DNA from 2 places in the Pectobacterium sp. 1950-15 genome. Region 2 is predicted to be linked to the other one. Evidence: predicted binding sites of a transcription regulator. Region 2 holds the regulator's gene; the other holds the start of a gene.
What was found. Region 2 encodes PhoB, which activates phosphate uptake and scavenging genes when phosphate is short. Its sites were predicted from a motif close to CTGTCATAAAACTGNCNNAT; they were not measured.
Positions count from the first base shown of each region.

Region 1 (4,191 bases), on a different contig from region 2:
TCCTCCTGACTGTCGCTGGCCGTCAGGCCGCACAAACCCTGATAAATCCAACTGGTAAACTCGCTTTCACGCAGGGCATTGCCCCACGCGACCGGGCGAATGCCTTTCCAGCGTTCGTTCAAAAACTGGCTGAGCTGCGTGAGCGACTGCTCCGGCGTCGCAGTACCCAGACGGCACAGCAGACCCGCTGCACGACAGGCGCACAGTTCACCCTGACAGGTGCCCATGCCAACGCGAGTACGGCGACGCAGGTCAATCAGGTTATTCACCTGCAATGATTCCACGGCGTAGCGCACTTCTCCCGCCGTCACGGCTTCACATTCGCACACCAGACTGCGATCAAGACGCTCACCAGACAGCATTCTTCCGGCTCGTTCACCGTGGCGATAAATTGCCGAACCGCGCAGCGGCGCGGAGAGCGGTTTCGCCGCAGGATAAGCTGACAGAGCGTGAGGGGCGGTTTTCACCTCATCCAGCGACTCAGAGCCGGGCAGCGGCGTCTGTGCCGTCGAGCAGGCCACGTCATGACCCAGCTTTTTGCAGATGGCGTCCGTCACCCACTCCGCCATCAGACGGTAGGTCATCAGCTTGCCGCCGGTGATGGTAATAAACCCTTCCAGCCCGTCGCGGCTGGCATGGTCGAGCAGCACAATGCCGCGGCTTACGCTACGCCCGCTGGGGTCACTGTCGTTGGCAACCAGCGGACGGACGCCAGCATAGGCACGCAAAATTCGCGTGCTTGCCAGCGACGGTGCCAACATGGAGCCTTCCCGCATCAGCGTTTCCACCTCGGCAGGCGTCACCAGCATATTGTCGATTTGGTCGTAGTCGATGTGGGTTGAGGTTGTGCCAATCAGCGAAATGGTATCGCCCGGCACCAGAATGTCAGCATCCGCCGGTTTACGGCAGCGGTTGATCACCATGTTGTTGATGCGGTGCCCAAGAATCAGCAGCGCACCTTTTGCCGGAAACATACGCACGCGCAGATCGGCATATTCCGCAATGCGTTGCCCCCAGATACCGCCAGCGTTGACGACCACCTGTGCGTATATTTCTGTTTCTACACCTTTTTTATGGTCGAAAACGCGCACGCCAGTAACCCTATCGCCCTGACGAATCAGCCCGATAACCTCGTGATAGGTCAAGACTTCCGCACCGTGCTCGCAGGCATCGATCATGTTGGCCGCCGTCAGGCGAAAAGGATCGACAGAACCATCTGGCACGCGTACCGCGCCAATCAACGCCGGATTAGCTGCTGGCTCCAACCGCAGCGCTTCCTGTGGGTCCATCGCTTGAGCACGAATACCTGCCTGCTGGCAGGAGGCAATAAACTGCGCCTGCCAGCCAAGATCGTCTTCCGGCAAGGTGATGAACAGACCATCGGTTGGTTCAATACAGTGGCGGGCAATCCGCCGGAGAATCTGATTCTCTTCAATGCATTCGCGGGCAGACTCGCCATCGGTAACCGCATAGCGGGCGCCGCTGTGTAATAGGCCGTGATTACGTCCGGTTGCCCCGGTCGCAATATCATAACGCTCAAGCAGCAGGCAGCGCAGTCCGCGCAGGGCACAATCCCGTGCAGTTCCTGCCCCCGTCGCACCACCGCCGATGACAACCACGTCAGTTTCACGCCAGTTCTCGTTTGTTCGCATTGTGTTCTCGCTTAAGGCGGAGGAGATATATGTTGCTATTGGGACACAGAAAGAAGGGTTAATGTTTGATAAAGAGCAAAAACGAACACTAAACGAAAATAAAGAGGTGTCTAAAAACAATAAGTGTGATTCAGGTCACTAAAACCACACTGTGGAATTTTCCGATTCTGTTAACATGAGCGCAAAAATCGTCACAGTTTCATAAAAGTGTAACATTAGCGTCATGAATCACACTCATTTGTACGCTAGCCCCTTACAATAACGTTCGTAATAGAACAAAAAAGCTATCGTTTTTTTTCGCATTGGAGATATCTATGCTGAGTATTTTTAGGCCCGCAGCCCACCAGGCGCGCGTATCGCAGGATCGTGTCGATCCCCTCTATCGCCGTCTGCGCTGGCAGATCTTCATGGGGATCTTTTTTGGCTACGCCGCCTACTATCTGGTACGCAAAAACTTCACACTGGCAATGCCTTACCTGATTGAACAGGGCTTCTCACGCGGTGATCTTGGCTTTGCGCTGTCCGGCATTTCCATCGCCTACGGCTTTTCCAAATTCATCATGGGATCGGTATCAGACCGTTCCAACCCACGGGTTTTCCTGCCTGCCGGCCTGATTCTGGCGGCCGCCGTGATGCTGTTCATGGGCTTCGTGCCGTGGGCAACATCAAGCATCGCGATTATGTTCGTCCTGCTTTTCCTGTGCGGTTGGTTCCAGGGAATGGGATGGCCACCGTGTGGACGTACCATGGTTCACTGGTGGTCGCAGAAAGAGCGTGGCGGCATCGTATCCGTATGGAACTGTGCTCACAACGTCGGCGGCGGGCTTCCGCCTCTGCTGTTCCTGCTGGGTATGGCCTGGTTTAACGACTGGAAAGCCGCACTCTACATGCCAGCTTTCGCCGCGATTCTGGTTGCTCTGATTGCGTTTGCCCTGATGCGTGATACCCCGCAATCTTGTGGTTTGCCACCGATTGAAGAGTACAAAAACGACTATCCGGTTGACTACAATGAAAAAGACGAAGAAGAACTAACGGCTAAGCAGATTTTCATGCAGTACGTTTTCCCGAACAAACTGCTGTGGTACATCGCTATCGCCAACGTCTTCGTTTACCTGCTGCGTTACGGCATCCTCGACTGGTCACCGACTTATCTGAAAGAAGTGAAACACTTCGCACTGGATAAATCCTCCTGGGCCTACTTCCTGTACGAATACGCGGGTATTCCGGGTACGCTGCTGTGCGGCTGGATGTCAGATAAAGTGTTCAAAGGCAACCGTGGCGCGACGGGCGTGTTCTTTATGGCGCTGGTGACGATAGCGACCATCGTGTACTGGATGAACCCAGCCGGTAACCCGGGTGTGGATATGGCCTGTATGATCGTCATCGGCTTCCTGATTTACGGCCCGGTGATGCTGATTGGTCTGCACGCACTGGAGCTGGCACCGAAGAAAGCAGCAGGTACAGCAGCGGGCTTCACCGGCCTGTTCGGCTACCTCGGTGGCTCCGTTGCCGCTAGCGCCATCGTCGGCTATACCGTTGACTTCTTCGGTTGGGACGGCGGCTTCATGGTAATGATTGGCGGCAGCATTCTGGCGGTACTTCTGCTGATTGTTGTTATGCTGAATGAGAAAAAACATAAAGCAGAGTTAGCCAGCCGCGCTTAACCCGCTCTTGTAAGCATCCCTCTGGCGGCGTCATGATGACGCCGCCTTTCTCTCAACAGAAAGAGGTTTGATCGCATGAACGTTACCGTAACATCCCTACTCTCCGCCCTCGCACTCTCCGTTTCCCTTAGTGCTTCCAGTCACGCAAGTGACTCCGCCTCATCAACCGACAAAATCGTCATTGCCCACCGCGGCGCCAGCGGCTATCTGCCCGAGCATACGCTGCCAGCCAAGGCGATGGCCTACGCTCAGGGTGCCGATTATCTGGAGCAGGATCTGGTGCTCACCAAAGATAACGCGCTCATTGTCCTGCATGACCACTATCTGGATCGCGTGACCGATGTGGCAGAACGTTTTCCGCAACGCGCCCGTAAAGATGGACGCTTTTACGCCATCGACTTCACGCTACAAGAGATCAAGTCGCTGAAATTCACCGAAGGATTCGACATCAAAGACGGTAAGCAGGTACAGAGCTACCCGAACCGCTTCCCGATGTGGAAATCCGACTTCCGCATTCATACCTTCCAGGAAGAGATTGAATTTATTCAGGGTCTGAACCACTCAACGGGCAAGAACATTGGGCTCTACCCCGAAATCAAAGCGCCGTGGTTTCACCATCAGGAAGGGAAAGATATCGCCCGCGAAACGCTGGCCGTGTTGAAGCAGTATGGCTATACGAAAAAAAGCGATAAGGTCTTCCTGCAATCGTTTGATGTTGCAGAGCTAAAACGCATCAAAACCGAATTGCAGCCGCAGATGAAGATGGACTTAAACCTGATTCAACTGATTGCCTATACCGACTGGCATGAAACCTACGAGAAACAGGCCGATGGGTCGTGGGTGAACTACAACTACGACTGGATGCAAAAGCCCGG
Region 1 is NZ_JBBBQR010000008.1:91,164-95,354, reverse strand. It holds gene glpA (anaerobic glycerol-3-phosphate dehydrogenase subunit A) at 1-1,652, opposite strand, end outside; gene glpT (glycerol-3-phosphate transporter) at 1,967-3,316, shown strand; gene glpQ (glycerophosphodiester phosphodiesterase) at 3,392-4,191, shown strand, end outside.
Region 1: the regulator PhoB is predicted to act here: its motif matches at 1,849-1,868, upstream of glpT (glycerol-3-phosphate transporter).

Region 2 (4,191 bases):
ATACGAGTGGCGGATGTCATGGGTAGCGTTTTCCGTCAGGCCGAAGGTTTCACCGTATTTTCAGCCAGAGAGGCAGGGACAATCAACCGATTCGGCAACGTAAAGACAAAACGCGAGCCCAGACCATCCTCACTCATGATTTCCAGACGGGAATCATGATGGCTCAGCGCATGCTTAACGATCGCCAGCCCCAGGCCACTGCCGCCCGTCTGGCGTGAACGTGCCTTATCGACCCGATAAAAGCGCTCCGTCAGACGCGGCAAATGCTCGGCCGCAATGCCCGGCCCGTTATCGCTGACCTGAAATTGCGCCCCCTGAGGGATCTTCTGCCAGCAGACTTCGATACGCGTTCCCGCTGGCGTATGGTTGACCGCGTTGTACACCAGATTGGATACCGCGCTGCGCAGCTGTTCTTCATTACCAAACACGCAGAGATTTTCGTTCACACGAAAGACGATCTCATGACGCCCCTGGCTCAGGGTCTGCGCTTCACGCTGCAACACACGCAGCATCAATGGAATATCGACTTTTTCATTCAAATCGATCGCCGTCGCCGCTTCAATGCGGGACAAAGTCAGCAGTTGCTTGACCAACCCGTCCATGCGCCGGGTCTGTTCCTGCATGGTATTCAGCGCTTTTCCGCGCAGCGCCGCATCCAACGTTTCTTCCTGCATCATTTCCAGATAGCCCTGCAACACCGTCAGCGGCGTACGCAGCTCATGGCTCACATTGGCAAAGAAGTTACGTCTGGCACCTTCGAGCTGGTGCATCTGCGTAATATCACGCACGACCATCAATAGTTGCCCTTCGGAATAAGGCATCACGCGGAATTCAACATGGTGAGAATTATTCAACTGCAACGTGAGAGGACGGCTAAAATCTTGCCCTTTCATGTAATTCGTGAATTCGGGGTAACGTAATAAGTTGAGGATATTCTGACCGTTATCCTCCGGCCAGCGGAAATTGAGCAAGTGCTGCGCCAGATGATTACACCAGAAGATGGTTCCTTCTTCGGTGGTGATCACTACAGCATCCGGCAAGGATTCGGCCCCACTACGAAACCGTTTGATCAGAAGTGCCAGTTCACGGCGTCGGCGTCGGTTACGCAGTTGCATCTGGTAAAGCCCGTAAAACAGCGGCTCCCAGCTCCAGCGACCGGGCGGTGGCGTCATGCTGCGATCAACCCACAGCCAATAAGAGAGTTTCAGCTGGTTATAAAAATTCCAGCACAGTAAGCCTAAGACGGCGACCAGCAGAAACCAGGGCAGATAACCAAAAATCAGCCCCAGCAGCAACGCGGGCAAACAAAAAAAAGCCAGCTCCAATGCCAGCCTTTTCCAGGATAAGCGTTCTAGCACGTTAATGTGTCTCCGGTTACGATCACCTCAGTAACGCGTTGAAAAACGGTAGCCCGTTCCCCGAACGGTTTGCACCATTTTGTCATGTCCGCTGGTTTCCAGTGCTTTACGCAGGCGACGAATATGAACGTCGACAGTACGATCCTCAACATAAACGTTAGTGCCCCAAACGTGATTCAGCAACTGTTCCCGGCTATAAACGCGTTCAGGATGCGTCATAAAGAAATGCAGTAGCTTAAATTCCGTCGGCCCCATATCCAACGCGTGCTCTTCGGTCGTCACGCGATGTGAGGAAGGATCGAGGCTCAGGCCACGCATTTCAATGACTTCTTCCACCGCCATCGGTGAAATACGGCGCATCACGGCTTTGATACGCGCCACTAATTCTTTAGGTGAAAACGGCTTGGTAATGTAATCATCCGCACCCACTTCAAGGCCGCGTACGCGGTCTTCTTCTTCACCGCGTGCGGTCAACATCATCACCGGAATATCACGCGTCAGCGCCTCGCGCTTCATATGCTTGATGAATTGCAGGCCCGAACCTCCTGGCAGCATCCAGTCCAATAACACCAGTTCTGGGAACGGCTCCGACAGTTGCGTGACCGCGCTGTCATAATCTTCGGCTTCAACTGGCTGATAACCATTTTGTTCCAGTACAAAGCAGACCATTTCACGAATTGGTGCTTCATCTTCCACGACTAATATGCGTTTTGCCATTGTTAATCCTGTCGTTAATCATCGTCGCTGTTAGCAAGCGAAAGGCATTATGCGTCAGTTTTATGACAGATTTATGAAAAACACACGGCCCTCTCCGCGCGATGTTACAACGCATACACCCGATTTTTCGAGCCGCTTTCCAAACTCCGGATTCCGGCGCGACAGCCGTCATCCCTGCTATATATAATCATGGCATTACGATGACAACACACCCTTCCCTATAATGACAACGTCATCCACCGCCACGCGGCATGAATATCGAGAGAGCACGATGCGCATTATCCACACCGCCGATTGGCATTTAGGACAATATTTTTATACCAAAAGCCGCGCCGCTGAACATCAGGCTTTTCTTCACTGGCTCATCGCTCAGGTGGAGCAGCATCAGGTCGATGCCATTATCGTCGCAGGCGATATTTTTGATAACGGCTCGCCCCCCAGCTATGCCCGGGAAATGTATTATAGCTTCGTGGTAGCACTACAGCGTACCGGCTGCCAGCTCATCGTTCTCGGCGGAAACCATGATTCCGTCGCGATGTTAAACGAATCCCGCGATTTGCTGGCCTGCCTGAACACGCGCGTGATTGCCTGCGCCAGCGACGATCCCGCCCAGCAGGTGCTCCTGTTGGAAAATCGTCAGCAGCAGCCCGGTGCACTGCTCTGCGCCATTCCTTTTTTACGCCCGCGCGATGTATTAACCAGCAAAGCCGGGCAATCTGGAGATGAAAAACAGCTGGCACTGCAGGAAGCGATTACCGCGCACTACCAGCAGTGTTACCAACTGGCTTGCCAAAAGCGCGATGAACTTGGCCTGCCGCTACCCATTATTGCAACCGGCCACCTGACGACAATTGGCGCCACCGCCTCCGAATCCGTGCGCGATATCTATATTGGTACGCTCGATGCTTTCCCGGCTCAGGCTTTTCCCCCTGCAGATTATATTGCGCTCGGCCATATTCACCGTCCGCAGCGCGTGACCCAAAGCGAGCACATTCGCTACAGCGGTTCGCCTATTCCGCTAAGTTTTGACGAACTCAACAGTGAGAAATCCGTTTGTCTGGTCAGTTTTACACCCGACGCGTCGCCGCCCATTCCCCCGCAGATAGATACGTTGCCCATCCCCGTCACCCAACCGATGCAGCTGATTAAAGGCAGTCTGAGTGACATTGAACGACAGCTGTCCGCGTTCCAGCACTATCAGGGTGACAAGCCTGTGTGGCTGGATATCGAAATCAGCACACAGGATTATCTCAGCGACATGCAGAAGCGCATTCAGGCAATGACCGAGAACCTGCCCGTTGAGGTGCTGCTGCTGCGCCGCACGCGTGAACAGAGCCTGCAGGCAATGACGCAGCAGGACAAGGAAACGCTCAACGAGCTCAGCGTGTATGACGTTTTTGAACGTCGTCTGGCAACGGAGACAGACATGGAAGAGAGTCGCCAGCAGCGTGTCCGTACGCTGTTTAATCAGGTTATTGATGAACTGGAAAATAGCGAGCCAGCCAAATGAAAATTCTCAGTCTGCGCTTAAAGAACCTCAACGCGCTGAAAGGCGAATGGAAGATCGACTTCACGCAGGAGCCCTTTTCCAGCAACGGCTTATTTGCCATTACCGGCCCCACTGGCGCGGGAAAAACCACGCTGCTGGATGCCATCTGTCTGGCGCTGTACCACGAAACACCACGACTTGGCCTGCTTTCCGCCAGCCAGAATGACCTGATGACGCGTAATACCGCAGAGTGCCTTGCCGAGGTCGAATTCGAGGTGAAAGGCGTGGGATACCGCGCTTTCTGGAGCCAGCGTCGGGCAAGAAATGCCCCTGACGGCAATTTGCAGTCTCCCAAGGCCGAACTTGCGCTCATTGAAGACGGCAAAATTCTGTGTGAAAAGCTCAATGATAAGAAAGAGATGATCACGCAGCTCACCGGGCTGGATTTCGGCCGCTTCACGCGATCCATGATGCTGTCACAAGGCCAGTTTGCCGCTTTCCTCAATGCGAAAGCAGATGACCGCGCGGAGCTACTGGAAGAGCTGACCGGCACAGATATCTATGGTCTGATATCTGAGCGCGTCTATGACAAGCACAAGCAGGCAAATGTCGCCTTGAATACGCTAC
Region 2 is NZ_JBBBQR010000001.1:38,039-42,229, forward strand. It holds gene WCT94_RS00180 (PstS family phosphate ABC transporter substrate-binding protein) at 1-20, opposite strand, end outside; gene phoR (phosphate regulon sensor histidine kinase PhoR) at 36-1,358, opposite strand; gene phoB (phosphate response regulator transcription factor PhoB) at 1,386-2,075, opposite strand; gene sbcD (exonuclease subunit SbcD) at 2,347-3,585, shown strand; gene WCT94_RS00200 (AAA family ATPase) at 3,582-4,191, shown strand, end outside.